Regions from separate parts of the Agromyces sp. GXQ0307 genome, predicted to be linked through region 1. Evidence: predicted binding sites of a transcription regulator. Region 1 holds the regulator's gene; the other holds the start of a gene.
The links. Region 1 encodes LexA, which represses DNA repair genes until DNA is damaged. Its sites were predicted from a motif close to TCGAACANNTGTTCGA; they were not measured.
Positions count from the first base shown of each region.

Region 1 (15,958 bases):
GATGAGCTCGTCGCCGCGAACCGAGCGCAGCCCGTCCATGACGGCCGCGAACGCGCCGACGCCCGGCACGACGAGGCCGTCGGCTTCCATGATCGTTCGGCGGTCGGCCGTGAGTTCGACCTCGGCGCCCGCACGTTCGAGCGCCTTCACGGCCGAGTGCACGTTGCCGGAGCCGTAGTCGAGGACGGCGACGCGACGCGTGGCGGTCACAGGGCGCCCTTGGTCGACGGGATGCCGCGCACGAGCGGGTCGAGCGCCTTCGCCTGCCGGAACGCACGCGCGAAGGCCTTGAACTCGGCCTCGGCGATGTGGTGCGGGTCTCGCCCCCCGAGCACGTTCACGTGCACGGTCAGCCCGGCGTTGAACGTGATGGCCTCGAACACGTGCCGGACCATCGAGCCCGTGAAGTGCCCGCCGATCAGGTGGAACTCGAACCCGGCCGGCTCGCCTCCGTGCACGAGGTAGGGCCGCCCCGAGATGTCGACGACGGCCTGCGCGAGCGCATCGTCGAGCGGTACGAGCGCGTCGCCGTAGCGCGAGATGCCGCGCTTGTCGCCGAGCGCCTGCCGGATCGCCTGGCCGAGCACGATGCCCACGTCTTCGACGGTGTGGTGCACGTCGATCTCGATGTCGCCCTTCGCCCGGACGGTGAGGTCGGTGAGCGAGTGCTTAGCGAACGCGGTCAGCACGTGGTCGTAGAACGGCACGCTCGTTTCGATGTCGCTCGTGCCGGTGCCGTCGAGGTCGATCGACAGGTCGATGCTCGACTCGCTGGTCTCGCGCTGCACGCGCGCGGTGCGCGCGGGGCGGTCGGTGCTCATGGGGTCATCCTATTCGGGGAGGTCGGTGAGGATTCCGGGCTGGATCAGGCGTTCGACGCGGCGGATGGCGCGAACGAGGCCATGGCCTCGAGGAACGCGGTCGTCTCGGCCTCCGTGCCGGCCGTGACGCGCAGGCAACCGGGCAGGCCGATCTCGCGGATCAGGATGCCGCGCTCGAGCAGCGCCTCGAACACCGCGTGCGGGTCGTCGACGCCGCCGAAGAGCACGAAGTTCGCGCCGCTGCGGTACGGCCGGAAGCCGAGTGCGGCGAGCTCGCGCGTGATCCGCTCGCGCTGCGCGCGGATCTCGCCCACCATCGCGAGCATCTCGTCGGAGTGCGCGAGGGCGCCGAGCGCCGCCGCCTGCGTGAGGGCGGAGAGGTGATACGGGAGGCGGACGAGGCGCAGGGCGTCGATCACCGCCGGGTCGGCGGCGAGGTAGCCCACCCGGGCACCGGCGAAGGCGAAGGCCTTGCTCATGGTCCGCGACACCAGCAGCCGCGGACGACCCGCGAGGAGCGTCAGCGCGCTCGGCGTTCCGGGATCGGCGAACTCCTGGTAGGCCTCGTCGACGACGACCACGCCGCGGGCGGCGTCGGCCACCGCGGCGATCGTCTCGAGCGACAGTGGCGTGCCCGTCGGGTTGTTCGGCGAGCAGAGCAGCACGATGTCGGGATCGTGGCGCTCGATCGCGGCGACCGCGGTCTCGGGCGAGAGCTCGAAGTCGGCGTCGCGTTCCGCGGCGATCCACCCGGTGCCGGTGCCCGAGGAGAGCAGGCTGTACATGGAGTAGGTCGGACCGAAGCCGAGCGCCGTGCGGCCGGGGCCGCCGAACGCCTGCAGCACGTGCTGCAGCACTTCGTTCGAGCCGTTGGCCGCCCAGAGCTGCTCCGGGGTGAGGCCGTGCCGGAGGTACTCGGCGAGCGCGGTGCGGAGCTGCGTGAACTCGCGGTCCGGGTACCGGTTCAGGCCGATGATGGCGGCGGCGACCCGCGCGACGATGTCGTGCGCGACGTCCTCGGGGATCGGATGCGTGTTCTCGTTGACGTTGAGCGCGACCGGCACGTGCTTCTGCGGGGCACCGTACGGGGACTTGCCGCGGAGGTCGTCGCGGATGGGCAGGTCGTCGAGACTCGTCACCGATCAATGCTATCCGCGGCGACATCCGTGTTTCGGCGGTCACCGGCGACGCGGTTGCTGCGCTCGGTCAGGCTGATCAGCGCCAGGTGCCGGTCGGCCGTCCAGCAGATCAGCTTCCCCTTCTGGTTCTTCGTGCGACCGAGGATTCCCGCACCGGCGAGCTGGGTGAGCGCGCGATGGGCGGCGGCCGTCGACACCTCGTGCCGGGCAGCCACCGTCTCAATGGTCAGGACCGGCTCGGCGGCCAGCGCGCTCAGGATCTTCAGCACCACGGCATCGCTTCGCGGAATCGCGGGCGTGATGCCCTGGTCGGCGCGGAAGCGGGCCAGGTTCTCGCGCACCTCATCGTCGAGCGCTGCGATGTCGGCAGCGAGCCTGACCGCGTTGCCCGCGGCCAGCTCTGCGGCCTCTGCGAAGCTGATGACCCACTCGTCCAGGCGCGATGGGATCTCCCGGTACGCGCTGAGCCCTGCGATGTAGCGATCCGTGTCGCCGGCGAACACCGTGCTGATGGGGATGAGCGTGTTCCGGAGTGCGTCGGCGCGACGAAGCACGGTGTGGATCAAGGCCCTGCCCGTGCGCCCGTTGCCGTCGACGAACGGGTGGATCGTCTCGAACTGCGCGTGCGCGATCGCCGCGCGCACGACGGGGTTCCCCGAGGTCGCCGTGACGAAGCCCGCGAGGTCGTCGACGAGTCGGCGCACCTCGGTCTCGGGCGGCGGAACGAAGTCCGCGCGGAGCGGACTCCATCCCGGGCCGCCGACCCAGTTCTGCTCCGTCCGAAGGCCGGGCTCGAGCCTGGGCTCGATGAGGTGCTGCAATCGCTCGATATCCGCCGTCGTGACGTCGGGGGCGAGCTCCCGGTCGCCCAGTTCGGCGATCGCCTCTTCTGTCGCGCGCACGTTCGCGACCACGTCGAGCGCCACGCGTGTGCTGAGTCCGCTGCCTGCGCCATAGTCGAGAAGCTCGGCGATGGCGAGCTTCTTCGGGCTGATGCTGTTCCCCTCGATCCACGACGAGGAGATGCTCTCGGAACGGATCAGCAGATGGTTCAGGTACCCGCCTCGGTCGCCGATGCGCTCATCGGCGCGAGCGAGCACGGCCAGCGCATCCTCCGCGGCCTGCTGCGCATCACGGCTGATCGCCGGCAGCTCCGTGCCGAGCTCATCAGGGACGTACGCCCGGTACCGGCCCGGAGCGCGGTCCTTCCGGCAGAGGTGCGCGGTGTCCTCCGGGTTCCAGAGCAGATCGACGTAGTGAGCCATGAGGTGTCTCCTGACGTGGATCGCAGAAACCGTATATTTACTTTATCGCACCTAACGTAAATCTGAGTTGCACGGTGTCACCTTCCGCGCGGAGAACCCATCACGGGCAGACCCGAACGGTTCTTCCATCGAAGCTGACCACGTCGCCGAGCTGCAGCTGCCGACCGCGTCGGCGATCGATTTCACCGTTCACGGCCACATGGCCGTTGAGGATCGCCTCCTTCACGTCACCGCCGGAGTCGAGGAGCCCTGCGAACTTCATGAACTGCCCGAGGCGGATGACGTCCCCACCGATCGGGACGTCGTCGATCGGAGCCGGTTTCGTCATCCCCGAATGCTAGTCCGCCGCCAGTCGGTCACGCTGGGCGACGCGGACGACACCGCAGCGCTCGGCGAATCGGCACCGCCGCCTCCAGGGAGGTCGCCCGCTTGCAGGGCCCTACTCAGCCCGCGGGGAGCACGAGCCGCTGGCCCGGCTGGACCACGGCGTCGTCGAGGCCGTTGAGGCGCATGATCTCGTAGATCACGTCGCGCGGATCGGCCGACGGGGCGATCGACTCGGCGATGGCCCACAGCGTGTCGCCGGCGCCGACCTCGATCGTCTCGAACGCGACCGCGGCTCGCCCGTCGTCGATGCCGGCGACGGCGCCGCCCGATGAGAGCACCCCGATGAGCACGCCGACAGCGAGGGGAAGCGCGGCGATGCCGGTGAGGACGATGCGACCCCGTCTCGTGAGCCTGAGGCGCGTGCGCGCCGTCGACGAATCGAACGCGGGCATCGTCTGCGCCGCAATCGCGGGCCCCATCACCACTGCACTCATTCCGCACCTCCCGAGGCTCCAGCCCCGCATCCGGCCCTCGGCCGGGAGGGCCGGATGCGAAGCTGTGTTCCGAATATATCTTCGAACTTTCGGCGCTGCAAGAACCCGATGGTGGGATTTCGGGCCCGATATCCGCGACACACTCGAACGGATGTTTGTCGCGCAAGCGCGAGGCGGATACAGTTTCGAATGTCCGACGACAGTCGAACACCGACCACCGACATCCGGGCCGACGCGGTCCCGACGAGAGGCGAGGCACGTGAGCATCGACATCGACCAGGCACGCGGCGCGAGCGGCCGGTCGCGTCGGCGCAAGACGCTGAGCCCGAAGCAGCTCGCGATCCTCGAGGCGATCCGTGCTTCGGTCGCCGATCGCGGCTACCCGCCGAGCATGCGCGAGATCGGCGACGCTGTCGGCCTCTCCTCGCTCTCGAGCGTCACCCACCAGCTCAACCAGCTCGAGCTCGCCGGCTACCTGCGACGCGACCCGAACCGCCCCCGCGCGCTCGAGATCCTCATCGACCTTCCGGGCACCGAGAACCGCTCGCCCTCGGCCGAGCCGGCACCGGTGGGCGACGCTGCCATGGTGCCGATGGTCGGGCGCATCGCGGCGGGCGTGCCGATCACCGCCGAGCAGCAGGTCGAAGAGGTCTTCCCGCTCCCCCGCCAGCTCGTCGGCAAGGGCGAGCTGTTCATCCTCAAGGTCGTCGGCGACTCCATGATCGACGCGGCCATCTGCGACGGCGACTGGGTCGTCGTCCGCTCGCAGAAGACGGCCGAGAACGGCGAGATCGTCGCTGCGATGCTCGACGGCGAGGCGACGGTCAAGGTCTTCCGCCAGCGCGACGGACACACCTGGCTGCTCCCCCGCAACTCGGCGTTCGAGCCGATCCTCGGCGACGAGTCCGAGGTGCTCGGCAAGGTCGTCGCGGTGCTCCGCACCGTCTGACGGACGGCCCGGCGCTCAGCGCCCCGCGGCGACCGAAGCCGCAGACGACGAGGGCGGATGCCGCGGGCTCACCCCGCGGCATCCGCCCTCGTTCTTCGCATCAGGCGGTCGCGACCGCGACCCCCTCGCGCACCGAGCGCGTCGCCTCGACGATGTTCGCGAGCGAGGCGACCGTCTCGTCGTAGCCGCGGGTCTTCAGGCCGCAGTCGGGGTTCACCCAGAGCCGGCCGGCGGGCACGCCGTCGACCGCGCGCTCGAGGAGCGAGCGCACCTCCTCGACGCTGGGCACGCGCGGCGAGTGGATGTCGTAGACGCCCGGGCCGACGCCGTGGTCGAAGCCGCTCGCGGCGAGGTCGCCGACGACCTCCATGCGGCTGCGCGCCGCCTCGATCGAGGTCACGTCGGCGTCGAGTTCGCGGATGGCGTCGATGACGACTCCGAACTCCGAGTAGCAGAGGTGCGTGTGCACCTGCGTGGCCGGTGCGGCCCCGCCCGTGGCGAGGCGGAACGATCCGACCGACCACTCGAGGTACGCCGGCTGGTCGGCGCGCTTCAACGGCAGCAGCTCCCGGAGGGCCGGCTCGTCGACCTGGATGATGCGGATGCCCGCAGCCTCGAGGTCGCCGATCTCGTCGCGGAGCGCGAGCGCGACCTGCCGCGCGGTGTCGCCGAGCGGCTGGTCGTCGCGCACGAACGACCACGCGAGGATCGTGACGGGCCCGGTGAGCATGCCCTTCACGGGCTTCTCCGAGAGCGACTGGGCGTATTCCGACCACTCGACCGTCATCGGCGCGGGCCGCGACACGTCGCCCCAGAGGATCGACGGACGCGTGCAGCGCGAGCCGTACGACTGCACCCAGCCGTGCTGCGTGACCGCGAACCCGTCGAGCAGCTCGGCGAAGTACTGCACCATGTCGTTTCGCTCGGGCTCGCCGTGCACGAGCACGTCGAGGCCGAGGTCCTCCTGCAGGCGGATGACGCGACCGATCTCCTCGCGCATGAGCTCGCGGTACGCGGCATCCGTCAGCTCGCCCTTCACGAGGCGTGCGCGAGCGCGCCGGATGTCCGCGGTCTGCGGGAACGAGCCGATCGTCGTCGTCGGCAGCGCGGGCAGTGCGAGGTCCTCCTGCGCGGCGACCCGGTCGTCGTAGGCGGCGCGCGCGAACGCGCTCGCGTCGAGCGCGGCGAGGCGGTCGCGCACCGCGGGCACGCGCACGCCGGGCGCCGCCTCACGGTCGGCGAGGGCCGCGGATGCCGCGTCGAGCTCGGTCGCGATCGCGTCGCGCCCGTCGGCGAGGCCGCGCGCGAGCGTCGCGACCTGCGCGACCTTCTGGTCGGCGAACGCGAGCCAGCTCACGAGCCGCGGGTCGAGTGCGGTCTCCTCCGTCACGTCGTGCGGAACGTGCAGGAGCGAGGTCGAGGTGGACACCGCGACGTCGCCCGACAGCGAGCGGAGCGCTTCGGCGTGCGCGAACGCGCGCTCGAGGTCGCCGCGCCAGATGTTGTGGCCGTCGACGACGCCGGCGACGAGCGTCTTCGCGGCGAGGGCCTCCTCCGTCACCGGGTCGAGCCCTGCGGGCAGCACGCCGCGGACGAGGTCGAGCCCGATCGCCTCGACGGGCGTCGCCGCGAGCGCCGGCAGGGCGTCGGCCAGGTCGCCGTAGGGCGCGGCGACGAAGATCGCCGGGCGTGCGTCGGAGGCACCGATCGCGTCGTAGGCGACCGCGACGGCCTCGAGCACGCGATCGCGCGGCTCGTCGAGGCTCTCGCTCACAAGGCCCGGTTCGTCGAGCTGCACCCACTCGGCGCCGGCCTCGGCGAGCTCGGCGAGGAGGGTGCGGTAGACCGGGACGAGGTCGACGAGGCGATCGAGCGGGCGGAAGCCCTCGGGTGCGCCATCCGCCGCCTTCGACAGCAGCAGGAAGGTGACCGGGCCGACGAGCACCGGACGCGTCACGAAGCCGGCCTCGCGCGCCTCGCGCACCTGCGCGACGAGCGCGTCGGCGTGCGCGGCGAACGCGGTGTCGGGGCCGATCTCGGGGACGAGGTAGTGGTAGTTCGAGTCGAACCACTTCGTCATCTCGAGCGGCGCATCGGCGCCCTCGCCGCGGGCGACGGTGAAGGTGCCCGCGAGGTCGAGCCGGCCGTCGGTGCCCCGCAGCCGCTCGAACCGGGTCGGGATCGCCCCGACCGCGATCGCGGCGTCGAGCACCTGGTCGTAGTACGAGAAGCTCTCGGGGATCGCCGAGTCGGTGCGGCCGAGGCCGAGCTCGGCGAGCCGCTCGCGCGTCGCGGCGCGGAGGCTGGCCGCGGTGCGCTCGAGCTCGTCGGCGTCGATCCGGCCGGCCCAGAACGCCTCGACGGCGTGCTTGAGCTCGCGGCGGCGCCCGATGCGCGGGTAGCCGAGGATCGTTCCGGTGGGAAAGGCGGGTGCGGTCATCGTTCTCTCGTGTTCCTCTCGGTGCCCGCGTGGGCGGGGGCGGTGGCGAGGCCGAGCCGGTCCAGGACGGCGAGGACGGCCTCGTGGCGGTTGAAGGTGTACAGGTGGAGGCCCGGGGCGTCGCCCGCGAGGACGGCGCCGGCGAGGTTCGCGGCGTGGTCGACGCCGAGCTCGAACTGCGCCTCGGCGTCGGGCTCGATCTCCAGGTCGATCGCGAGCTCGGCGGGAGCCGGCACCCCGGTGAGCTGCTCGAGCCGCGCGAGTCGCGCGGGGGTGGTGACGGGCATGATCCCCGGCAGGATCGGGATCGTCACCCCGCCCGCCCGGGCACGCTGCACGAACGACAGGTAGTCGTCGGCGTGCCAGAACAGCTGCGTGATCGCGAGGTTCGCGCCGGCGACTTCCTTCGCGAGCAGCACGTCGACGTCCTGGTTGGATCCCCGCGAACGCGGGTGCCCGCTGGGGAACGCCGCGACGGCGACACGCTCCGGCCGGGGACGCTCGCCGATGGCCGTGACGCCCGGCATGCCCGGGATGCGCGACTGCCCGAACGGCTCGCGCTCCTCCTGCACCCGGTGGATGAGCTGCACGAGCTCGGCGGCGCTGTGCAGGTCGCCGATCGCGTCCTCCGCGTCGACCGCACCCGCCGGCGGGTCGCCGCGGAGCGCCAGGAAGCTCGTGACGCCCGCATCGAGGAACTCGCGGACGAGTCGGTTCGCCTCGGCATGACTCGACCCGACGCAGGTGAGATGGGCCATCGGCTCGACGTTCGTGTGCTCGAGCATGTACCGGAGCACGGTCAGCGAGCGGTCCCGACTCGACCCGCCCGCACCGAACGTCACGGAGATGAACGCAGGATCGACCTCGGCGAGGCGGTCGATGGTACGTCCGAGCGCGATCGCCGCGGCATCCGTTCGCGGCGGGAACAGCTCGAACGAGATCGGCACGCGCGGCCGGGCGGCGTCGCCGTCGGGCTCGGTTCCGGTCATGTCGCTCCAGGTGGCGAGCAGTTCCGGGGTGGTCGAGTGCACGGCACGCCGCGCCCGACCGGCCGGAACGGCAGGTGGGTCTCGCGGGCGGGTGCCGGGCTCGGCGGTCGCTCCAGGCGGGCGGCATCCGGCCGCTCGCCACGATCAGGTGCGACGATACGCCCGGGTGACCGGATCCGCTCGCGGTGTTACGACGCGTGACCGGTGTGACGGCGAGTGACGTCGGCGGCGCGCCATCCGCACTGGCTGACCGATGTCGGCAGCACGCGACGAGCGGATGCTACGCCAGCGCCGAGGCGCGGAACTCCTCGAGCTGCGAGGCCTGCTCGGGCGAGGCGAGCGCGCGGATGCGCGTGCCGTCCTCCACGTACTCGGTCGAGAGCACGCGACCGGTCTCGTGCAGCACGGAGATGACGTCGCCGCGCTCGTACGGCACGAGCAGGTCGACCTCGACCGCGGGGTCGGGCAGCATGCGGCTGATGGCGGCGAGCACCTCGGCGACGCCTTCGCCCGTCCGAGCCGAGGCGAAGACGGCGTTCGGCTCGAGGCCCTGCAGCACCAGGCGATCCTCGGGCGTGACGAGATCGGCCTTGTTGAACACCACGAGTTCGGGGATGTCGCGGGCGCCGACCTCGCCGATGACGTCGCGCACGGTCGCGATCTGCTGGGCGGGGTCGGGGTGCGCGGCGTCGACGACGTGCACGATCAGGTCGGCGTCGCCGACCTCCTCCAGCGTCGAGCGGAACGCCTCGACGAGCTGGTGCGGGAGGTTCCGCACGAAGCCCACGGTGTCGGCGATCGTGTAGACCCGCCCGTCGGCAGTCGTGTTGCGGCGGACGGTCGCGTCGAGCGTCGCGAACAGCGCGTTCTCGACCAGCACGCCTGCACCGGTGATGCGGTTCAGCAGGCTCGACTTGCCCGCGTTCGTGTACCCGGCGATCGCCACCGACGGCACCGCGTTGCGCTTGCGGTTCGCGCGCTTGGCGTCGCGCGCGGGCTTCATGCCGGCGATCTGGCGGCGGAGCTTGGCCATGCGCGAGTGGATGCGCCGGCGGTCGAGTTCGATCTTCGTCTCACCGGGACCGCGCGAGCCCATGCCGGCGCCCGCGCCGCCCACCTGGCCACCGGCCTGGCGGGACATCGACTCGCCCCAACCGCGCAGGCGCGGAAGCAGGTACTCGAGCTGCGCGAGCTCGACCTGCGCCTTGCCCTCGCGGCTCTTCGCGTGCTGGCTGAAGATGTCGAGGATCACCGCGGTGCGGTCGATGACCTTGACCTTGACCGCGTCCTCGAGCGCACGGCGCTGGCTCGGAGCGAGCTCGGTGTCGGCGACCACGGTGTCCGCGCCGAGCGCGGCGACCACGTGCCGCAGCTCCTCGGTCTTGCCCCGGCCGAGGTAGGTCGACGGGTCGGGGTGCGGACGACGCTGGAGCACGCCGTCGAGCACGCGCGCTCCCGCGGTCTCGGCCAGTGCCGCGAGCTCGCGGAGCGAGTTCTCGGCGTCCTCCAGCGAGCCCTGCGGGTACACGCCGATGAGCACGACGTTCTCGAGCCGCAGCTGCCGGTACTCGACCTCGGTGACGTCCTCGAGCTCGGTCGAGAGCCCGCCGACGCGGCGCAGTGCCGCACGCGCCTCACGGTCGTACTGCTCGCCGTCGAAGCCGTCGTCGGCGGGGCCGGCGAGGCCGTCGCGCTGGATCGACGAGGCGTCGGAGGCCCCGAATCGGGACACTCCCGCTCGGGCGTCGGCGCTGCGGAGCACGCGCTCGACCGCGTCGTCGTGGGTCTCGGGTGCCGCGTCGTTCATTCCGTCCAGCCTACTTCCGTTCGCCTGCGATAGGTTTCCCGATATGCCGCAGGAGCACTACTTCTCGTCCAAGCCCGCCGATCGCTCGGCGCTCCGGACCGTCCGGGTGCGACTCGCCGGCCGCGACGTCGAGGTGCAGACCGCTGGCGGCGTCTTCAGCCCCGACCACGTCGACCTCGGCACTCGGGTCCTGCTCGACGAGGTCCCGGACGCGCCGGCGACGGGCCACCTGCTCGACCTCGGCGCCGGGTGGGGTCCGATCGCGCTCACGCTCGGCCTCGAGTCCCCTGACGCCACGGTCTGGGCGGTCGACGTGAACGAGCGGGCGCTCGACCTCGTCCGCCGCAACGCGCAGCGTCTCGGGCTCGTGAACGTCAACGCGGTCGACCCGTCGGATGTTCCCGACGAGGTCGGGTTCTCCGTCATCTGGTCGAACCCGCCCATCCGCATCGGCAAGGCCGAACTGCACGCGATGCTCCGGCAGTGGCTCCCCCGGCTCGAGGTCGGCGCGACCGCCTGGCTCGTCGTGCAGAAGAACCTCGGCGCCGACAGCCTCCAGCGCTGGCTCGCCGACGAGTTCGGCGACGGATGGCGGGTCGACCGCGCGAGCACGTCCAAGGGCTTCCGAGTCCTCACCGTGACGCGCGAGACCTGAGCCGGCCGGGGCCGACGAGCGGCCGCGCCGACGCGGCGAACGCAGATCGCGTCAGGGAAGGCTGAGGACGCCGTCGAAGACGAGCTCGCCCGGCCCGGTGAGCAGCACGTGCTCGCCGTCGGGCCGCTGCTCCATGCGGACGCCGAGCACGCCACCGGGGACCTGCACGACCCAGGTGTCCGGCGCCTGCTCTCCGGCCCAGTAGCGCACCGCGAGCGCCGCCGCGACCGCGCCGGTGCCGCACGAGAGCGTCTCGCCCGATCCGCGCTCGTGCACGCGCATCCGGATGCGACCGCGCCCGTTCTCCACGAGCGGCTCGGCGGGCACGACGAACTCGACGTTGGCGCCGGCCTGCGGCTCGGGATCGAGCATCGGGAGGTAGGCGAGATCGAGGCCGTCGAGCTCGTCGTCGTCGGCGAGCGCCACGACGACGTGCGGGTTGCCGACGTCGATGCCGAGTCCCGGTCGCGCGACGCCCAGGTTCTTGGCGCGCACGAGCGGCTCACCGCCGTCGAGGCGCCACACGCCGAGGTCGGCTTCGAACCCGGCACCGGTCACCCGAACCCGGCGGACTCCCGCCCGGGTGCCGATCGCGATCCAGTCGTCCCCGTCCGGCGCGACCAGACCTTGGTCGACGAGGTACCGCACGAAGACGCGGATGCCGTTGCCGCACATCTCGGACATGCTGCCGTCGGCGTTCCAGTAGTCCATGAACCAGGTCGCCTGCGGGTCCTCCGCGAGCGCCGCACCGCCGTCAGCGAGACGCTCGGAACGGACCGCGCGGATCAGGCCGTCGGCGCCGACGCCGAACCGACGGTCGCACACCGCGGCGATCTGCGTCGGCGAGAGTTCGTGCTCGCCCTCGGGGTCGCTGAACAGCACGAAGTCGTTGCCCGTGCCCTGGCCCTTGGTGAAGCGCAGATCGAACGCCATCGCACCAGTTTAGGGAGCGCGGCGCGCGTCAGACGCCGTCGGCTTGCCGCGCGACCTCGGCGGCGACGGCGTCCGGGTCGAGGGCGTCGACGACGGATGCCGCGGTGTACCGCTTGAACCACCCGACCTGCCGCCGGGCGTACGTCCGGGTCAGCGCCTGCGTCTCCGCGATCGCGTCGGCCTCCGGCATCCGCCCCTGCAGTTCTGCGAGGGCCTGTGCGTAGCCGATGGCCTTGCGGGCGGTGATTCCGCGCTCGAGGCCCGCAGGGACGAGCCCCCGGACCTCGTCGAGCAGACCGTCCGCCCACATGCCCGCGGCGCGGGCGTCGAGCCTCGGGACGAGTTCGGCGCGCTCGACCCTGAGGTGCACGATGCGGTGGGGCCGCCATGGCACGGGCTCGTCCGGCAGGCGTGCGGCCTTCGGCTCGCCGGTGAGCTCGATCACCTCGAGCGCGCGGACGATCCGGCGCCCGTTCTGCGGGTCGACGCTCGCGGCGGTCTCGGCATCGAGCTCGCGCAAGCGCCGGTGCATCAGGCCCGGCCCCACCTCCGCGAGCTCGGCCTCGAGTCGCGCGCGGATCGCGGCATCCGTGCCCGGGAAGCGCAGGTCGTGGATCACGCTCGAGACGTACAGCCCCGAGCCGCCCGTGAGGAGGGCGACGCCGCCGCGCGCGGCGATGTCGTCGACGACCTCGCGGGCCTCGGCCTGGTATGCGGCGACGGATGCCTCGTCGGTGACGTCGAGCACGTCGAGGAGGTGATGCGGCACGCCCTCGCGCTCGTCGAGCGGCAGCTTCGCGGTGCCGATGTCCATGCCGCGGTACAGCTGCATGGCGTCGGAGTTCACGACCTCGGCGACGCCGCCGCGCGCGGCGATCGCATGCGCGAGGTCGAGCGCGAAGCGCGACTTGCCGGTACCCGTGGCGCCGACGACCGCGATGAGGGTCACGTCAGCGCTGGCCGTCGGCGGGGTCGTAGATCGGCATCGTGCCGACGCCGGGGCTCGTGAGCGGCTCGCCGCCGACGCGCAGCGACGGCAGGCCGAGCGACACGCGACCTGCGGCGGATGCCGCGGCACCGGGCGCCGCGGGCACGCCGCAGCTCTCGGCCTGCGCGCGATCCCACGCATCGCCCGCGCGCGTGCGGCGGATGCGCAGCGGCGCGCCGTCGATCGAGTCAGCGAGCAGGTGGAACGGCGCCGCCTGGGTGATCTCGACGGAGACCACGTCGCCCGGGCGCGGCAGGTCGGACCCCTCCGGCACCTCGAAGTGCACGAGCCGGCTGTCCTCCGCGCGCCCGCTGAGGCGGTGCGTCTCCGCGTCCTTCTTGCCCTCGCCCGTGGAGACCAGCACCTCGACGGCCGTGCCGACGAGCTTCTGGTTCTCCTCCCACGAGATGCGCTCCTGCAGTGCGATGAGGCGCTCGTACCGTTCCTGCACGACCTCCTTCGGCACCTGGTCGGCCATGGTCGCGGCGGGCGTGCCCGGCCGGATGGAGTACTGGAAGGTGAACGCCGAGGCGAAGCGGGCGGCCTCGACGACGCGCAGCGTCTCCTGGAAGTCCTCCTCGGTCTCGCCGGGGAAGCCGACGATGATGTCGGTCGAGATCGCCGCGTTCGGGATCTTCGCTCGAACGCGATCGAGGATGCCGAGGAACTTCTCGGACCGGTACGAGCGCCGCATGGCCTTGAGGATGCGGTCGGAGCCCGACTGCAGGGGCATGTGCAGCTGCGGCATCACGTTCGGCGTCTCGGCCATCGCGTCGATGACGTCGTCGGTGAACGCCGCCGGGTGCGGGCTCGTGAAGCGGATGCGCTCGAGGCCGTCGATACCGCCGGCCGCGCGCAGCAGCTTGCCGAACGCCTGACGGTCGCCGAACTCGACCCCGTAGGAGTTCACGTTCTGCCCGAGCAGGGTCACCTCGACGGCGCCGTCGTCGACCAGCGCCTGCACCTCGGCGAGGATATCGCCGGGGCGGCGGTCCTTCTCCTTGCCGCGGAGCGCGGGCACGATGCAGAACGTGCACGTGTTGTTGCAGCCGACCGAGATCGACACCCACCCCGAGTGGGTGGAGTCGCGCTTGGTGGGCAGGGTCGAGGGGAACACCTCGAGCGCGTCGAGGATCTCGAGCTGCGCCTCGTCGTTGTGGCGGGCCCGCTCGAGCAGGCTCGGCAGCGAACCCATGTTGTGCGTGCCGAAGACGACGTCGACCCAGGGCGCCTTCTCGAGGATGACGTTCTTGTCCTTCTGTGCGAGGCAGCCGCCGACGGCGATCTGCATGCCCGCGTGGCGGCGCTTGACGCCGGCCAGGTGACCGAGGTTGCCGTACAGCTTGTTATCGGCGTTCTCGCGCACCGCGCACGTGTTGATCACCACGACGTCGGGCTCGACGCCGTCTGCCGGAACGTAGCCGGCCGCCTCGAGCGAGCCGCTGAGCCGCTCGGAATCGTGCACGTTCATCTGGCACCCGAAGGTGCGAACCTCGTAGGTGCGGGGCGCGTCCGAATCTGCGGCGACGGGCTCCGCGGCCGCGGGCATCGCCTCGTGAATGGTGCTCATGATCGCACCAGTCTACGATCCGTCACTCGGCGTCGTCGCCGTCGAGTGCGGCGACCACCGCGCGACGGACGAGCTCGCTGCCGTACCCGCGTCGCATCAGGAAGGCGGACAGGCGGCGTTCGGCGACCTGCCGATCGAGTCCGGTGAGCTGCCGTGCGCGACGCTCCGCGATCAGGAGCGCGTGCTCGAACTCGACGTCGGGATCGAGGGTGTCGACAGCCTCGCGCGCGAGCTCGTCGTCGATCCCGCGACGACCGAGCTCGTGCAGGAGTGCGCCGCTCCCCCGGCCGCGACGCACGCCGTGGCTGTGCACGAGCTGCTCGGCGAGTCGCCGGTCGTCGAGGTAGCCGAGCCGCGCGTACCGTTCGATCCATTCCTCGACCTCGACCTCGTCGAGGCCGTGCTCGACCAGCGTGGCCCTCACCTCGGACACGGACAGCGACGAGCGACGCAACCGGGAGACGATCAGGCGGTCGATGCGGTCGTCGCGCTCGGGGCCGGTCTCGGACTCATCCGGATCCGCCGATCGGACCCTGTCGGTCGCGACGCCACGGCCGCCCGTGCTGCGGCGCTGCGGGAACGACCGCGCCGTGTCGGATCGCGCGGCGCCTCGATCGTGCCGGGTGCTCGATTCCGCCGGCGGTTCCGCGTCGCCCGACGCCATGGACTCCCCCCGACGGATGGCACCGTCGGATCGCTCCGACGGCGCCACCCACGGCAGGTAGGTGACCGGCGCGAGTCGCTCGTTCCGCTGATCGGTCATCGGAACCGCCGACTCAGGCGCCCTTGCGCTTCGCCGCGATCGACTCGACGTTGGACGGCGCCGAGGCCGCGGGCGCTGCCCCGGTCTGGCCGATGCCGAGCTTCGCAAGGATCTTCTTCTCGATGTCGGCGGCGATGTCGGGGTTCTGGATGAGGAAGTTGCGGGCGTTCTCCTTGCCCTGCCCGAGCTGGTCGCCGTCGTAGGTGTACCAGGCTCCGGACTTCTTCACGATGCCCTGGTCGACGCCGTAGTCGATGAGGCTGCCCTCGCGCGAGATGCCCACCCCGTAGAGGATGTCGAACTCGGCCTGCTTGAAGGGCGGAGCCATCTTGTTCTTCACGACCTTCACACGCGTGCGGTTGCCGACGGCGTCGGAGCCGTCCTTCAGGGTCTCGATGCGACGGATGTCGAGGCGCACCGACGCGTAGAACTTCAGCGCCTTGCCGCCGGCGGTCGTCTCGGGGCTGCCGAAGAACACGCCGATCTTCTCGCGGAGCTGGTTGATGAAGATCGCCGTCGTCTTGGTCTGGTTGAGGCCACCGGTGAGCTTTCGCAGCGCCTGCGACATGAGACGCGCCTGGAGGCCGACATGCGAGTCGCCCATCTCTCCCTCGATCTCGGCGCGCGGCACGAGCGCGGCCACGGAGTCGATGACGACGAGGTCGATCGAACCCGAGCGGATCAGCATGTCGGCGATCTCGAGCGCCTGCTCACCCGTGTCGGGCTGCGACACGAGCAGCGAGTCGATGTCGACGCCGAGCTTCTTCGCGTAGTCGGGGTCGAGCGCGTGCTCGGCGTCGATGAACGCCGCGATGCCG
Region 1 is NZ_JBIZVY010000001.1:31,767-47,724, forward strand. It holds gene hisH (imidazole glycerol phosphate synthase subunit HisH) at 1-210, opposite strand, end outside; gene hisB (imidazoleglycerol-phosphate dehydratase HisB) at 207-821, opposite strand; gene ACIQH8_RS00155 (histidinol-phosphate transaminase) at 866-1,960, opposite strand; gene ACIQH8_RS00160 (Fic family protein) at 1,957-3,225, opposite strand; gene ACIQH8_RS00165 (RNA-binding S4 domain-containing protein) at 3,326-3,553, opposite strand; gene ACIQH8_RS00170 (LysM peptidoglycan-binding domain-containing protein) at 3,669-4,004, opposite strand; gene lexA (transcriptional repressor LexA) at 4,318-4,995, shown strand; gene metE (5-methyltetrahydropteroyltriglutamate--homocysteine S-methyltransferase) at 5,096-7,435, opposite strand; gene ACIQH8_RS00185 (methylenetetrahydrofolate reductase) at 7,432-8,466, opposite strand; gene hflX (GTPase HflX) at 8,705-10,231, opposite strand; gene ACIQH8_RS00195 (class I SAM-dependent methyltransferase) at 10,275-10,886, shown strand; gene dapF (diaminopimelate epimerase) at 10,938-11,819, opposite strand; gene miaA (tRNA (adenosine(37)-N6)-dimethylallyltransferase MiaA) at 11,848-12,768, opposite strand; gene miaB (tRNA (N6-isopentenyl adenosine(37)-C2)-methylthiotransferase MiaB) at 12,770-14,356, opposite strand; gene ACIQH8_RS00215 (regulatory protein RecX) at 14,400-15,140, opposite strand; gene recA (recombinase RecA) at 15,154-15,958, opposite strand, start outside.

Region 2 (15,958 bases), on a different contig from region 1:
CGAGCGTTGGGTCCCCACGGGCGACGACGAGCGCAACGACCGCCAGTCACGTGAGGCGCTCCTCGACGCACTGCAGCTGCCCGAGGAGCACATCCACCCGTTCCCGGCCTCGGATTCCGGGCTCACGCTCGACGAGGCCGCCGACGCCTACGCGTCCGAGCTCGCCCGATACGGTGCCGACGGGTTGCCGCATCCCGTTTTCGACATCGTGTTCCTCGGCGTCGGTCCGGACGGGCACATCGCCTCGCTGTTCCCGCACCGCTCAGGCATCCAGGTCGTCGATCGGGCCGTGATCCCGGTACGCGAGTCGCCGAAGCCGCCGCCGGAGCGACTGAGCCTCACCCGGCCGGTCATCAACGCCGCGCAGCGGGTGTGGCTGGTGCTCGCCGGAGCCGACAAGGCGTCGGCCCTGGGACTCGCCCTGGCCGGGGCCAGTCGCGACGAGGTGCCCGTGGCCGGCATCAAGGGCCGTCGGCGCACGGTGTTCTTCGTCGACCGGGATGCGGCGGCCGAGGTGCCCGACGCCCTCATCACGCGCGACTACTGACCGCCGCACGGTGTTCTTCGTCGACCGGGATGCGGCGGCCGAGGTGCCCGACGCCCTCATCACGCGCGACTACTGACCGTCCACGGTCGGGCTCGCGGCTTCAGGAGACACCGGAACGCCGGGCTGTCGACCACGACAGGAAGGGCCGCCCGAACGGGCGGCCCTTCCTCATTCCCGTGATCGGGATCAGTCGTTGGAGGCCGTGCCGCGACGAGCGCGCAGCTGCTGCAGCGCCTCCTCGAGGAGTGCGGCCGCCTCCTCCTCGCTGCGACGTTCCTTCACGTACGCGAGGTGGGTCTTGTACGGCTCGAGCTTCGCCACCGCGGGCGGGTTGTCCTTGTCGCGGCCGGCGGGCAGGCCGGTCGACGGGCTGTCGATGACGTCCGGGATCTCCTCCTCGGGCACGTTCGCCGCGAAGTACCGCACGGTCTCGTTGCCCTGGGCGTCCCAGTAGCTCACTGCGACGCGCTCGGCGTGGAATCCACGGTCCTGCTCGCCCATCGGCCCCGAGCCGACCCGCGAACCGCGGATCGCGCTGTTTCCAGAAACCACGTCTCCTCCGTCAGATTCCGGCGTCGAACTTGGTGATCAGGCCGAGCACCACGATGCACGTCACCCAGACGAGTCCGAGGATGATCGTGATCCGATTGAGGTTGCGCTCTGCGACCCCGGAGGCACCGAGGTTCGAGGTGACGCCGCCGCCGAACATGTCGGACAGCCCGCCGCCGCGGCCCTTGTGCAGCAGGATCAGGAGCGTGAGCAGGATGCTCGTGAGCCCGAGCAGCACCTGCAGGACGACCTGGAGAATCTCCACGGTGAAACCTTTCCGGGCATGACGGGGTGAGTCGATGCCGCCTGTCGAGTATAGCCGCAGCGCTGTCCGGCCGACGTCCGCGAGGCGGACGCGGCCGGACTTCGCTGCGGCGGGCGGGGTCTTCGGCTCAGGCCCCGACGTGCTTCTTGAAACGGACGATGCTCGAGAACTCGTCGAGGTCGAGGCTGGCTCCGCCGACGAGCGCGCCGTCCACGTCGGGCTCCCGCATGAACGCCGCGATGTTCGCCGCCTTCACCGAACCGCCGTACAGGATGCGCGTCGTCGCCGCGAGGTCGGCGCCGGCGATCTCGGAGAGCACGCCGCGGAGGGCGGCGGCGACCTGCTGCGCCTGCTCGGGCGTCGCCGCCTGACCGGACCCGATCGCCCAGACCGGCTCGTAGGCGACGACGAGGCCCTTCGACACGTCGACGCCCTCGAGCGCGGCGCGGAGCTGCGCCACCGGGACCGCGCTCGCGCCGTGCTGTTCGAGATCCTCCGCGGTCTCGCCCACGCAGAGCACCGGCACGAGGCCGTGACGGTGCGCGGCGACGACCTTCGCGTTCACGACCTCGTCGGTCTCGGCGTGCATCGTGCGCCGCTCGGAGTGCCCGATGATGACGTACGCGCAGTCGAGCTTGGCCAGGAACGCGCCCGACACCTCGCCGGTGTAGGCGCCCGAGTCCTTCGCCGAGAGGTCCTGAGCACCGTACTTCACGGGCAGGTCGTCGGCCGAGACGAGCGTCTGCACCGACCGAAGGTCGGTGAAGGGCGGGAAGACCGCGACCTCCGCGTCCGCGAAGTCGTGCTTCGCGTCGGAGAGGTTCCACGCGAGCTTCTGCACGAACGCGATCGCCTGCAGGTGGTCGAGGTTCATCTTCCAGTTGCCCGCGATGAACGGGGTGCGGGTCACTGCCATCCGAGGACCTCCAGTCCGGGGAGCTTCTTGCCTTCGAGGAATTCCAGGCTCGCGCCGCCGCCCGTCGAGATGTGCCCGAAAGCGGACTCGTCGAACCCGAGCTGACGCACGGCCGCGGCCGAGTCGCCACCGCCGACCACGCTGAGCCCGTCCACCTCGGTGAGAGCGGATGCCACGGTCCGCGTGCCGTCGGCGAAGGGCGCGAGCTCGAAGACGCCCATCGGGCCGTTCCAGAACACCGTCTTCGCGCCGCGGACGCGCTCCGCGAACGCGGCCGCCGTGTCGGGGCCGATGTCGAGGCCCAGCCCGGACGCTCCGAACGGGGTGTCCTCGATGGCGTCGGCCGCGGCGACCTGGTGCTCGGCCTCAGCCGAGAACGACGCGGCGACCACGACATCGGTCGGGAGGACGATGTCGACTCCGCGCTCGGCGGCATCGGCCAGGTACCCCTTCACGGTGTCGATCTGGTCGGCCTCGAGGAGGCTCGAGCCCACCTTGTGGCCCTGGGCCGCGAGGAACGTGAAGAGCATGCCACCGCCGATGAGCAGGGCGTCGACACGCGGAAGCAGGTGCTCGATCACGCCGAGCTTGTCGGACACCTTCGAACCGCCGAGCACGACCACGTACGGGCGCTCGGGATTCTCGGTGAGCCGGTCGAGCACGTCGAGTTCGGTCGCGATGAGGAGGCCCGCAGCGCTCGGACGAAGCTGCTCGAGCTCGTAGACGCTCGCCTGCTTGCGGTGGACGACGCCGAAGCCGTCGGAGACGACCGAGTCGGCGAACTCCGCCAGCTGTCCGGCGAATGCGGTGCGCTCGGCCTCGTTCTTGCTCGTCTCGCCCGGATTGAAGCGGAGGTTCTCGAGCACGAGCACCTCGCCGTCGCCGAGCGCGGCGACCTTGGCCGCGGCATCGTCGCCGACCGTGTCGGTCGCGAAGGCGACCGGCGCGTCGAGGACCTCGCCGAGGCGCACGGCCACCGGCTCGAGGCTGTACTTCGGGTCGGGCGCTCCGTCGGGACGGCCGAGATGCGAGATCACGATCACCTTCGCACCCTGTTCGACGAGCGCGGTGAGCGTGGGGACCGACGCGCGCACGCGGCCGTCATCCGTGATGACCCCGTCCTTGAGGGGGACGTTGAGGTCGCAGCGGACGACGACGCGCGTGCCGGCGAGCGGACCCAGGGAATCGATGGTCCTGAGGGTCACGTCGCCGCCTCAGAGTCGCTCGGCCACGTACTCGGTGAGGTCGACCAGGCGGTTCGAGTAGCCCCACTCGTTGTCGTACCACGCCGAGAGCTTCACCTGGTCGCCGATCACTCGCGTGAGGCCCGCGTCGAAGATCGACGAGTGCGGGTCGGTCGTGATGTCGCTCGAGACGATCGGGTCCTCGGTGTACTTGAGGATCCCCTTCATCGGGCCTTCGGCGGCCTTCCGGTAGGCGGCCTTCACCTCGTCGACGGTCACCGGGCGGGATGCCGTCACCGTCAGGTCGGTGATCGAGCCGGTGGGGACGGGGACGCGCAGCGCGAATCCGTCGAGCTTGCCGACGAGTTCGGGCAGCACGAGCCCGATGGCCTTGGCGGCACCGGTCGAGGTCGGCACGATGTTGATCGCGGCGGCGCGAGCGCGACGGAGATCCTTGTGCGGGCCGTCCTGCAGGTTCTGGTCGGCGGTGTACGCGTGCACGGTGGTCATCAGGCCCCGCTCGATCCCGAACTCGTCGTTGAACACCTTGGCGAGCGGCGCGAGGCAGTTCGTCGTGCACGAGGCGTTGGAGATGATGTGGTGCGTCGCCGGGTCGTACGTGTCCTCGTTCACTCCCATCACGAACGTCGCGTCCTCGTCGGTCGCGGGTGCCGAGATGAGCACCTTCTTCGCGCCGGCGTCGAGGTGCTTCTTCGCGTCGGCGGCCTTGGTGAAGAAGCCGGTCGACTCGATGACGATGTCGACGCCGAGATCGCCCCACGGCAGGTTCGCGGGGTCGCGCTCGGCGAATGCGCGGATCGACTTCCCGTCGACGATCAGGTGCTCGTCGTCGTACTCGACCGTCGCGTCGAGGCGTCCGGTGATCGAGTCGTACTTCAGCAGGTGCGCGAGCGTCTTGTTGTCGGTGAGGTCGTTCACCGCGACGATCTCGAGGTCGGCCCCCTGGGCGAGGGCCGCACGGAAGTAGTTGCGGCCGATACGGCCGAAGCCGTTGATGCCGATCTTTACAGACACAGGAATTCTCCCCTGTTGTGATGGGCGCGATCGCGCTTGTTGGAGATGGTTCTGACCGGACGCCGGTGTCCCCGGACGGCGTCCGGGGACACCATCCGCTATGACAGTAGCAGCAGGCCTGAGGTCTTCTCAGTGGCGGCCTGGAAGCGCTGCTGGACGTTCTCCCAGCTCACGATGTTCCAGAACGCCTTCACGTAATCGGCGCGCACGTTCTTGTAGTCGAGGTAGTACGCGTGCTCCCAGACGTCCAGCATCAGGAGCGGGACGATCCCGGCCGGGAGGTTCGCCTGCTGGTCGAAGAACTGGACGATGATCAGGCGCTGCCCGATCGAGTCCCACGCCAGCACAGCCCATCCCGAGCCCTGGACGCCGAGCGCGGTCGCGGTGAAGTGCGCCTGGAACTTGTCGAACGAGCCGAAGTGGTCGTCGATCGCCGAGGCGAGCTCGCCGGTCGGCTTGTCGCCGCCGTCCGGCGACATGTTGGTCCAGAAGATCGAGTGGTTGACGTGACCGCCGAGGTTGAACGCGAGGTCCTTCTCGAGCTTGTTCACGTTGGCCAGGTTGCCGGAGTCGCGCGCCTCGGCGAGCTGCGCGAGCGCGGTGTTCGCTCCGGTCACGTAGGCCTGGTGGTGCTTCGAGTGGTGCAGCTCCATGATCGTGCCGCTGATCGACGGCTCGAGGGCCGAGTAATCGTAGGCGAGTTCAGGGAGGGTGTAGTCAGCCATTGCTTCTCCTTGTCAGCAGCCGGGTGAACCGGACGTCTGCCCGGGGACCGCGGCGTTCTCGATCCTATGCCCGTGTCCGGGCCGGATGACGGGGGTTGACGGCATGCGGGCACCGCCCGGGCACCGCTCGGGCCTCGTTCAGACGTCGTCGAGGTCGGCGGGGAGGTTCGCCTCCGTGCCCGGCACGCCGAGTTCGACGGCGCGCTTGTCGGCCATGGCCAGGAGGCGACGGATGCGTCCTGCGACCGCGTCCTTCGTCAGGGGCGGGTCGGCGTGGTGGCCGAGCTCGTCGAGGCTCGCGTCGCGATGCGCGAGGCGCAGGTCGCCGGCGTACTTCAGGTGCTCCGGGATCTCGTCACCCAGGATCTCCATCGCGCGCTCGACCCGCGCGCACGCCGCGACCGCGGCCTGCGCGGAGCGCCTCAGGTTCGCGTCGTCGAAGTTCACGAGCCGGTTCGCCGTGGCCCTGACCTCCCGCCGCTGGCGCAGCTCCTCCCAGTTGCGGACCGTCTCGTCGGCACCCATGACCGCGAGCATCGAGCTGATGGCCTCGCCATCGCGGATGACCACGCGGTGCACGCCTCGGACCTCGCGCGCCTTCGCCGAGACGCCGAGGCGCCCTGCAGCGCCGACGAGCGCCATCGCCGTCTCGCCTCCGGGGCACGTCACCTCCAGGGCGGCGGACCGGCCGGGGTCCGTGAGACTCCCCCGCGCGAGGAACGCGCCGCGCCAGACGGCGGCGACCTCGTCGCGCGAACCGGTCGTCAGCTTGTTCGGGAGGCCGCGCACCGGGCGACGTCGCGCGTCGAGGAGCCCGGTCTGGCGCGCGAGCGTCTCGCCGCCGTCGAGCACGCGCACGAGGTACTGGTTCGTGCGACGCAGTCCGGACGCGGAGATCACGGAGACGTCGGGCCGCACGCCGTACAGTTCACCGAGGTCGCGGGTGACCCTGCGCGCGATCACGGGCGCGTCGAGTTCGGCCTCGATGGCGATGCGCCCCGAGATGATGTGGAGTCCCCCGGCGAATCGGAGCACCGATGCGAGTTCCGCGGCGCGGACCGAGGTCCGGGTCACCTCGACCTTCGCCAGCTCCTCTTTCACCTCAGCGGTCAGGGCCACGTGGTCGTCCTCTCTGTGTTGCGTCGGCGCGGTCGGCGCCCGTTCATTCGCGTCCGAGGTCGCGGTGCTTGATGCTGACCGCGAGTCCGGGGATCGATCTCAGGCGCGCAGCGAGCTCGCGGACCAGGGCCACCGACCGGTGCTTGCCGCCGGTGCAGCCGAGCGCGATCGTCGCGTGGCGCTTGTTCTCGCGCTGGTAGCCCTCGAGCACCGGCCGGAGTGCCGCGACGTAGGCATCGAGGAACTCGCGCGCCCCTGGCTGATCGAGGACGTACTCGGCGACCTCCGGATCCTCGCCGGTGTGCGCGCGCAGTTCGGGTTCCCAGAACGGGTTCGGCAGGAAGCGGGCGTCCGCCACCAGATCGGCATCGGGGGGCAGGCCGTACTTGAAGCCGAAGCTCTGCACGATGACACGCAGTCCAGCGCGGTCCTCCTCTGCGAAGGTCTCGGTGACGAGCGTGGCGAGCTGATGGATGTTGAGGTCGGAGCTGTCGACGATGATGTCGCTGGATTCGCGGACCTCTGCGAGCCTGGCACGTTCGGCGGTGATGCCGTCGAGCAGCGTGCCGTCTCCCTGCAGCGGGTGGGGTCGTCGCACGGACTCGAAGCGTCGCACGAGCACCGCGTCGTTGGCGTCGAGGAAGACGACCCGGACATCGACCCTGGCACGCAGGGACTCGACCATCTCCTGCAGCTCCGAGAAGAAGGTGCCGCCGCGGATGTCGACGACGGCCGCGATCCGCGGCAGTGATGCTCCCGCTCGCTGCGCCAGGTCGACGAGCGGCCGGAGCATCTGGGGCGGGAGGTTGTCGACGACGTACCACCCCAGGTCTTCGAGTGCGTCGGCGACGGTGGAGCGGCCTGCTCCCGACATCCCCGTGACGATGAGCATCTCCTGGCGATCGCCGTCGGTCATCTCGGTCGGCGCTCCCTTCGTGCGTTCCCCCGGTGGTCCAGCCTAGCCCGCGGCGGAGCGGCGCGTTCCCTCCAGGTGCGCGTGGATGGCCGTGGCGAGGCTCGGGCCGATGCCGGGCACTTCCGCGATGGCCGGCTCGTCGGCCTGGCGGAGTCGGGCGACCGAGCCGAAGTGCTTCAGGAGCGCCTTCACCCGTGCCGGTCCGAGCCCGGGCACCTCGGAGAGGACCGTCGTGATGTCGCGCTTCCGGCGTTGACGCTGATGCGTGATCGCGAAGCGGTGGGCCTCGTCTCGGACACGCTGGAACAGGAAGAGGGCGTCGCTGTTGCGCGGGAGGATGACCGGGAAGTCGGACTCGGGGGTCCAGATCTCCTCCAGGCGCTTGGCGATTCCGCACAGGTAGATGCCCTCGACGCCGGATTCGCGCAGCGCGCGCTCGGCGGCCGCGACCTGCGGCTGGCCGCCGTCCACCACGAGCAGGTTCGGGCGGTACGCGAACTTCGCGCGTCGCGATGGCGTCACGATCTCGCCGCCGTTCTCGGGGGTCGGCTCGGCGCCCCGCGCCGCCGCGTCGCGCCGCGTGGAAGCTGCACCCGCAGCATCCGATTCGGCCTCACCGTGCGTCGGCGCGGCCAAGTAGGCGAGCCGCCGCGTGAGCACCTGGTGGATGGAGTCGGTGTCGTCGGTGGTGCTCGGGATCGTGAAACGCCGGTACTCGTCTTTTCTCGGTAGGCCGTCCTCGAAGACCACCATCGAGGCGACGACGTTGGTGCCGCTCAGGTGCGACACGTCGAAGCATTCGATGCGGAGCGGCGCGTCGGCCATGCCGAGGGCCTCCTGGATGTCTTCCAGCGCGCGCGATCGCGCGGTGAAGTCGGCGCTCCGCCGCGTCTTGTACAGCACGAGGGTCTGGCGCGCGTTCTGCGTCGCCGTCTCGAGCAGCGCGGCCTTGTCGCCGCGACGGGCGGCCCGGAGGCGCACCTTCCGACCGCCGAGCGCCGCAAGCCAGCCCTCGAGCGCGTCCGCGTCATCCGGCAGTGCCGGGACGACGACCTCGGCCGGCGGGCGGATGTCGTCGCCGTACGCGTTCTGCACGACGGAGTCGACCAGGTCGCCGAGGCTCATGTCGAGCTCGGTGTCGACGGTCCATGAGCGCACACCGCGGACGCGGCCGCCTCGGACCATGAACAGGTGCACTGCGGCGGCGAGCTCGTCGTGGTCGATGCCGAAGACGTCGACGTCGACGTGGTCGCGGAGCACGACCGCGCTCTTCTCGAAGAACGACTCGGCCGCCTGCAGCTCGTCTCGCCGACGAGCGGCGGTCTCGTAGTCCTGGACCGCTGCTGCCGCGCGCATCTGCTGCGTGAGGTCGGTGATGATGCGGCGGTCCTGGTTCTGCATGAATGCGACGAAGCGGTCGACGTTCACCCGATGCTCGGCCACCGTGACCCGGCCCGAGCACGGACCGAAGCATCGCCCGATCTGGCCGGCGAAGCAGGGCTTGCCGGTCTGCATCGCGCGCTTGTAGTCGGAGTCCTTGCAGGTGCGTATCGGGAAGAGCTTCAAGAGCAGGTCGAGCGTCTCGTTCACCGCCCACACCTTGGGGTACGGGCCGAAGTACCTCGCACCGGGGATGCCGCGGCGCCGCGTGACGATCGCGCGCGGCGCCTCGTCGGCGAGCGTCACCGCGAGGTACGGGTACGACTTGTCGTCGCGGTACTTGACGTTGAACGGCGGATCGAACTCCTTGATCCACGTGTACTCGAGCTGGAGCGCCTCGATGTCGTTGCCGACGACGGTCCACTCGACGGAGGCCGCGGTCGTGACCATCCGACGCGTGCGCTCGTGCAGCGTGTGGAGCGGTGCGAAGTAGTTCGACAACCGGGCGCGCAGGTTCATGGCCTTGCCGACGTAGAGCACGCGGCGGTCGGCGTCGCGGAACCGGTACACGCCGGGGTTCGTCGGGATCTCGCCCGGACGCGGACGGTACGGGACGGTGTTCGCCATGTTCAGCTGGCGGCGACCGCCGGGCCGGCGGCAGCCTCGAAGATCTCGCGCAGGAAGTACCCGGTGTGACTCTCGTGGACCGCGGCGACCTGCTCGGGCGTGCCCGTCGCGACGACCTGCCCGCCCCCTGAGCCGCCCTCGGGCCCGAGGTCGATGATCCAGTCCGCCGACTTGATGACGTCGAGGCTGTGCTCGATGACGATCACCGTGTTGCCCTTGTCGACGAGCTTGCCGAGGACCTTCAGCAGCTTCCGCACGTCTTCGAAGTGCAGGCCGGTCGTCGGCTCGTCGAGCACGTAGACGCTGCGGCCGTTCGACCGACGCTGCAGCTCCGTCGCGAGCTTCACCCGCTGCGCCTCGCCGCCTGAGAGCGTGGTCGCGCTCTGGCCGAGCTGCACGTACCCGAGGCCGACGTCGACGAGGGTCTTGAGGTAGCGGTGGATCGCGGAGATCGGCTCGAAGAACTCGGCGGCCTCGCTGATCGGCATCTCGAGCACCTCGGCGATGTTCTTGCCCTTGTAGTGCACTTGGAGCGTCTCGCGGTTGTATCGCTGCCCACCGCACACCTCGCACGCCACGTAGACGTCGGGGAGGAAGTTCATCTCGATCTTGATGGTGCCGTCGCCCGAGCACGCCTCGCAGCGGCCGCCCTTGACGTTGAAGCTGAACCGCCCCGGCAGGTACCCGCGCGCCTTCGCCTCCGCCGTCTCGGAGAACAGTGTTCGGATGCGGTCGAAGACGCCGGTGTAGGTCGCCGGGTTCGATCGCGGCGTCCGGCCGATGGGCGCCTGGTCGACGTGCACGACCTTGTCGAGGTGCTCGAGACCACTCACGCGGCGATGCTTGCCCGGCACCTTGCGCGCCCCGTTCAGCCGGTTGGCGAGCACGCGGTACAGGATGTCATTGACGAGGGAGGACTTGCCCGACCCGCTGACACCGGTGACCGCGGTGAAGGTCCCGAGCGGGAAGTCGACGTCGACGCCGCGAAGGTTGTTCGCCTGCGCGCCCTCGACGCGGATGACCCGCGACGGGTCGATCGGGCGCCGCGTCGGCGGGATCGCGATCTCCTTGCGGCCGGCCAGGTAGTCGCCCGTGAGCGACCGGGTGTTCTTCATGAGGTCGGCGTAGCTGCCGCTGTGCACGACCGTGCCGCCGTGCACGCCCGCGCCCGGGCCGATATCGACGATCCAGTCGGCCGTGCGGATCGTGTCCTCATCGTGCTCCACGACGATCAGGGTGTTGCCGAGGTCGCGCAGGGCGACGAGCGTGTCGATGAGGCGGCGATTGTCGCGCTGGTGCAGGCCGATGCTGGGCTCGTCGAGTACGTAGAGCACACCGGTCAGGCCCGAGCCGATCTGGGTCGCGAGCCGGATGCGCTGCGCCTCGCCACCGGAGAGCGTGCCAGCGGCACGTGCCAGGTCGAGGTAGCTGAGCCCGACGCGGATGAGGAAGTCGAGTCGGAGCTTGATCTCGCGGAGCACCTGGGCCGCGATCGCCTGCTCGCGGTCGGTCAGCTCGAGGCGGTCCATGAACGCCCGCGCGTCGTGCAGGCTGAGCCGGCACACGTCGGCGATCGACGCCTCGTGGATCAGGACCGAGAGCACCTCGGGCTTCAACCGGTCGCCGTGGCAGACCGGACAGGGGATCTCGCGGAGGTACTCCGCCCAACGCGCGCGCTGCACATCGGTCTCGGCCTGGAGGTACTGCCGCTCGATGTAGGGCACGACGCCCTCGAAGCCGGAGGTGTAGCTCATCTCGCGCCCGTAGCGGTTTCGCCAGCGCACGCGCACCTCGAAGTTGTCGCCGCGCAGCACGGCGTGGCGAGCGTCGGCGTCCAACTCCTCCCACGGGGTGTCGAGCGAGAATCCGAGGTCGCGTGCCAGCCCGTCGAGCAGTTTCTCGTAGTAGTTGTAGAGGCTCTTGCCCTGCGAGGTCCACGGGAGGATGACGCCCTCGGCGATGCTGAGGGCCGGATCGCCGAGCAGCAGCTCCTCGTCGACCGACATGCGCGTTCCGAGCCCGGAGCACTCGGGACACGCGCCGAACGGGGCGTTGAACGAGAAGGTCCGAGGCTCGATCTCGGTGAGCGCGATCGGGTGCTGGTTCGGGCAGCTGAGCTTTTCGGAGAAGGTCTGCCACGCGGCATCCCCCTCGCGATCGACGTAGTTGACCTGTACGAGTCCGTCGGTGAGACGCAGCGCCGTCTCGAGCGAATCGGTGAGTCGACCGAGGATGTCGTCGGAGGCGACGAGGCGGTCGATCACGACCGAGATGTCGTGCTTGACCTGCTTCTTCAGCTTCGGCGCCTCGTCGAGGCGGATGAGTTCGCCGTCGACCACGGCTCGCGAGTAGCCCTGCCCGGAGAGCTCGCGGAACAGGTCGACGAACTCTCCCTTCTTCTGCGACACGACAGGGCTCAGAACCTGGAACCGGGTGCCCGCCTCGAGTTCCATGAGCCGGTCGGCGATCTGCTGCACCGTTTGCCGCTGGATCCGTTCGCCGCAGACGGGGCAGTGCGGCACGCCGATGCGCGCCCAGAGCAGGCGCATGTAGTCGTAGATCTCGGTGATCGTGCCGACCGTCGACCTCGGGTTGCGGTTGGTGGACTTCTGGTCGATCGACACGGCGGGGCTGAGCCCCTCGATGAAGTCGACGTCGGGCCGATCGACCTGCCCGAGGAACTGCCTCGCGTATGCGGAGAGCGACTCGACGTAGCGGCGCTGGCCCTCGGCGAAGATCGTGTCGAACGCGAGGGACGACTTGCCGGACCCCGAGAGCCCGGTGAACACCACCATCGCGTCGCGAGGGATCTCGACGTCGACGTCGCGCAGGTTGTGGACGCGTGCCCCGCGGACACTCAGGCGCGAATGGGCATCGAGACGTGAAACTGGCACCCTACGAGTCTACGAACGGCCTCCGACACTCTCGCCGCGAGCACACCTGCTGAGAGCGAACACACGTTCGATTCCCAGTCGGATGCCTCGTGGCCCGCGTCGCATGATCAGCCCAGGTGGCCCGCCTTCTCCATCTGCCGCAGCTCGCGTTTCAACTCGGACACCTCGTCGCGCAGGCGGGCCGCGAGCTCGAACTTCAACTCGCCCGCGGCCTCGAGCATCTGGTCGTTGAGGTCGCGGATGAGCTCCTCGAGGTCGTTCGCTCCGGCCGCGGCGATGCCGTCGCGCCGCATCGGGACCGGCGAGGTCCTGCGCCCGTCGCGGCCGGCGAGGAGTGCGGCGGTGTCGGCCTCCTCGCGCGCGAGGACCTCGGTGATGTCGGCGATCCGCTTGCGGAGCGGCGTCGGGTCGATGCCGTTCACGCGGTTGTACTCGATCTGCCGGTCGCGCCGCCGGTTCGTCTCGTCGATCGCGAGCTGCATCGACTCGGTCATCACGTCGGCGTACATGTGCACCTGGCCGGAGACGTTGCGGGCCGCTCGACCGATCGTCTGGATGAGCGAGGTCGACGACCTCAGGAAGCCCTCCTTGTCGGCGTCGAGGATCGCCACGAGCGACACCTCGGGCAGGTCGAGCCCCTCGCGGAGGAGGTTGATGCCCACGAGCACGTCGTAGACGCCCGCACGCAGTTCCGTCAGGAGTTCGACGCGCCGGAGCGTGTCGACGTCGGAGTGCAGGTATCGCACGCGCACGCCGGCCTCGGTCAGGAAGTCGGTGAGCTCCTCCGCCATCCGCTTCGTGAGCGTCGTGACGAGCACGCGCTCGTCGCGCTCGGCCCTGGCCCGGATCTCCTCGAGCAGGTCGTCGATCTGGCCCTTGCTCTGCTTCACCACGATCTCGGGGTCGACGAGGCCCGTCGGACGGATGATCTGCTCGACGACGCCGTCGGCGATGCCCATCTCGTACCTGCCGGGCGTCGCCGAGAGGTACACGGTCTGGCCGACCCGGTCCTTGAACTCGTCCCACTTCAACGGTCGGTTGTCGAGGGCGCTCGGCAGGCGGAAACCGTGCTCGACGAGCGTGCGCTTGCGCGACGCGTCGCCCTCGTACATCGCGCCGATCTGCGGAACGGTGACGTGCGACTCGTCGATGACGACGAGGAAGTCGTCGGGGAAGTAGTCGAGGAGGCAGTGCGGCGCCTCGCCGGGTGCCCTCCCGTCGATGTGGCGCGAGTAGTTCTCGATGCCCGAGCAGAAGCCGATCTGCTCCATCATCTCGAGATCGAACGTCGTCCGCATGCGGAGCCGCTGCGCCTCGAGGAGCTTCCCCTCGCGCTCGAGCTCCTGCAGCCGCTCGTCGAGCTCGTCGCGGATCGTGCCGATCGCCCGCTGCATGACGTCGACGCTCGCGACGTAGTGCGACGCAGGGAACACCGGCACCGCGTCGAGCTTCGCCACGACCGTTCCGGTCAGCGGATGCAGGCTGTGCAGCGCCTCGATCTCGTCGCCGAACATCTCGATGCGGATCGCGTGCTCCTCGTACACCGGGATGATCTCGATCGTGTCGCCACGGACGCGGAAGGTGCCGCGCGAGAAGTCGACGTCGTTGCGCTGGTACTGCATCGAGACGAACTTGCGGATGAGCCAGTCGCGGTCGACCCGCTGCCCGACCTGCAGCGGCATCATGGCGCTGAGGTACTCCTCGGGCGTGCCGAGGCCGTAGATGCACGAGACCGTCGAGACCACCACGACATCGCGCCGACTGAGCAGCGAGTTCGTCGTCGAGTGCCGCAAACGCTCCACCTCGGCGTTGATCGACGAGTCCTTCTCGATGAAGGTGTCCGTCTGCGGCACGTACGCCTCGGGCTGGTAGTAGTCGTAGTACGAGACGAAGTACTCCACGGCATTGTTCGGCATGAGTTCCCGGAACTCGTTCGCGAGCTGTGCGGCGAGCGTCTTGTTGTGCGCGAGCACGAGCGTCGGCCGCTGGACCTGCTCGATCAGCCAGGCCGTCGTGGCGGACTTGCCCGTGCCGGTCGCACCGAGCAGCACGACGTCGGTCTCGCCCGCGTTGATTCGCGCTGCGAGGTCGGCGATCGCCTGGGGCTGGTCGCCGCTCGGCGCATACTCGCTGACGACCTCGAACGGGCGCACGGAACGGGTCGACTGCATGGATCCGAGTCTAGGTCGGCCCACCGACAGGCGAGCCGGGTACGCCGAGGGCGTACGTCAGGCGTGCTCGGCGCGTCTCGCCCGGTCGATGTCGACCCACAGCGCGTCGGCCTGGCTCACGGTGTGCGCGATCGTTCCGCCGGTGTCGATGACGACGTCCGCCACCGCACGTCGCTCCTCATCGCTCACCTGGGCGTCGACTCGGGCCTCGGCCTGGATGGGATCGAATCCGCGTTCCTCGACGAGTCGCTTGACCTGCGCGCGCTTCGGCGCGCTCGTCACGACGACGAGGTCGAACGGGTGGTCGACCTGCGCCTCGACGAGGAGCGGCACGTCGTAGACGACGACCGCATCCGGGTCGTCGGCCTCGGCCTTCGCGATGAGCTTCGCGGACAACTCCCGCACGGCTGGATGCACGATCGCGTTCAGCCTGGCTCGCGCGTCATCGTCCCGGAACACGAGTTCACCCAGTCGCTGCCGGTCGAGCGTCCCGTCGGACCTCCGGACATCCTCTCCGAACGCGGCGACGATCTCCTCCAGGCAGGTCGTGCCAGGTTCGACGACGCGACGCGCGAGCTGGTCGGCGTCGATGTGGATGGCGCCGTGCTCGACGAGTCGACGCGCAACGGTGGACTTGCCCGACGCGATGCCGCCGGTGAGACCGATCAGATACACGAGGTCCACTCTACGGGTGGTCGGGCGGCGCACCCGGACGACGGAAGGCCGGCCCCCGAGGGGACCGGCCTTCCGTGTGCCGTTCGCGCGGCGCGACGCCGCGCGACTCGATCAGTTGCTCGAGAGCTTCTCGCGCAGCGCCGCCAGCGAGGCGTCGTCGGCGAGGGTGCCCGCACCGGCCGAGTCGCTGGAGTACGACGAGGTGCCCGACGAGAACGAGTCGTCCGACGTCTGCGCCGCGAGCGAGGCCGCGACCTGCTTCTTGTGCGCCTCCCAGCGAGCCTGGGCCGCAGCGTACTCCTGCTCCCACTTCTCGCGCTGGGCCTCGAAGCCCTCGCGCCACTCGTTGGTCTCCGGGTCGAAGCCCTCGGGGTACTTGTAGTTGCCCTGCTCGTCGTACTCGGTGAGCATGCCGTAGAGCGCCGGGTCGAACTCGGTGCCCTCGGGGTCGACGCCGTCGTTCGCCTGCTTGAGCGAGAGCGAGATGCGGCGACGCTCGAGGTCGATGTCGATGACCTTGACGAAGACCTCCTCGCCCACCGAGACGACCTGCTCGGCCAGCTCGACGTGGCGGCCGGACAGCTCCGAGATGTGCACGAGGCCCTCGATGCCGTCCGCGACGCGGACGAACGCACCGAACGGGACGAGCTTCGTGACCTTGCCCGGGGTGACCTGGCCGATCGCGTGCGTGCGCGCGAAGACCTGCCACGGGTCCTCCTGGGTCGCCTTGAGCGAGAGCGAGACGCGCTCGCGGTCGAGCTCGACGGAGAGCACCTCGACGGTGACCTCCTGGCCGACCTCGACGACCTCGGACGCGTGCTCGATGTGCTTCCACGAGAGCTCCGAGACGTGGACGAGACCGTCGACGCCACCGAGGTCGACGAACGCACCGAAGTTGACGATCGACGAGATGACGCCCTTGCGGATCTGGCCCGGGTGGAGGTTCTGCAGGAAG
Region 2 is NZ_JBIZVY010000003.1:327,623-343,580, forward strand. It holds gene pgl (6-phosphogluconolactonase) at 1-547, shown strand, start outside; gene ACIQH8_RS11595 (RNA polymerase-binding protein RbpA) at 734-1,099, opposite strand; gene secG (preprotein translocase subunit SecG) at 1,110-1,361, opposite strand; gene tpiA (triose-phosphate isomerase) at 1,489-2,277, opposite strand; gene ACIQH8_RS11610 (phosphoglycerate kinase) at 2,268-3,482, opposite strand; gene gap (type I glyceraldehyde-3-phosphate dehydrogenase) at 3,492-4,496, opposite strand; gene ACIQH8_RS11620 (superoxide dismutase) at 4,595-5,221, opposite strand; gene whiA (DNA-binding protein WhiA) at 5,360-6,340, opposite strand; gene rapZ (RNase adapter RapZ) at 6,384-7,256, opposite strand; gene uvrC (excinuclease ABC subunit UvrC) at 7,299-9,263, opposite strand; gene uvrA (excinuclease ABC subunit UvrA) at 9,266-12,157, opposite strand; gene uvrB (excinuclease ABC subunit UvrB) at 12,265-14,328, opposite strand; gene coaE (dephospho-CoA kinase) at 14,386-15,003, opposite strand; gene rpsA (30S ribosomal protein S1) at 15,115-15,958, opposite strand, start outside.
Region 2: a site for LexA is predicted at 12,213-12,228, ahead of uvrA (excinuclease ABC subunit UvrA). Genes of this name have one in related genera too.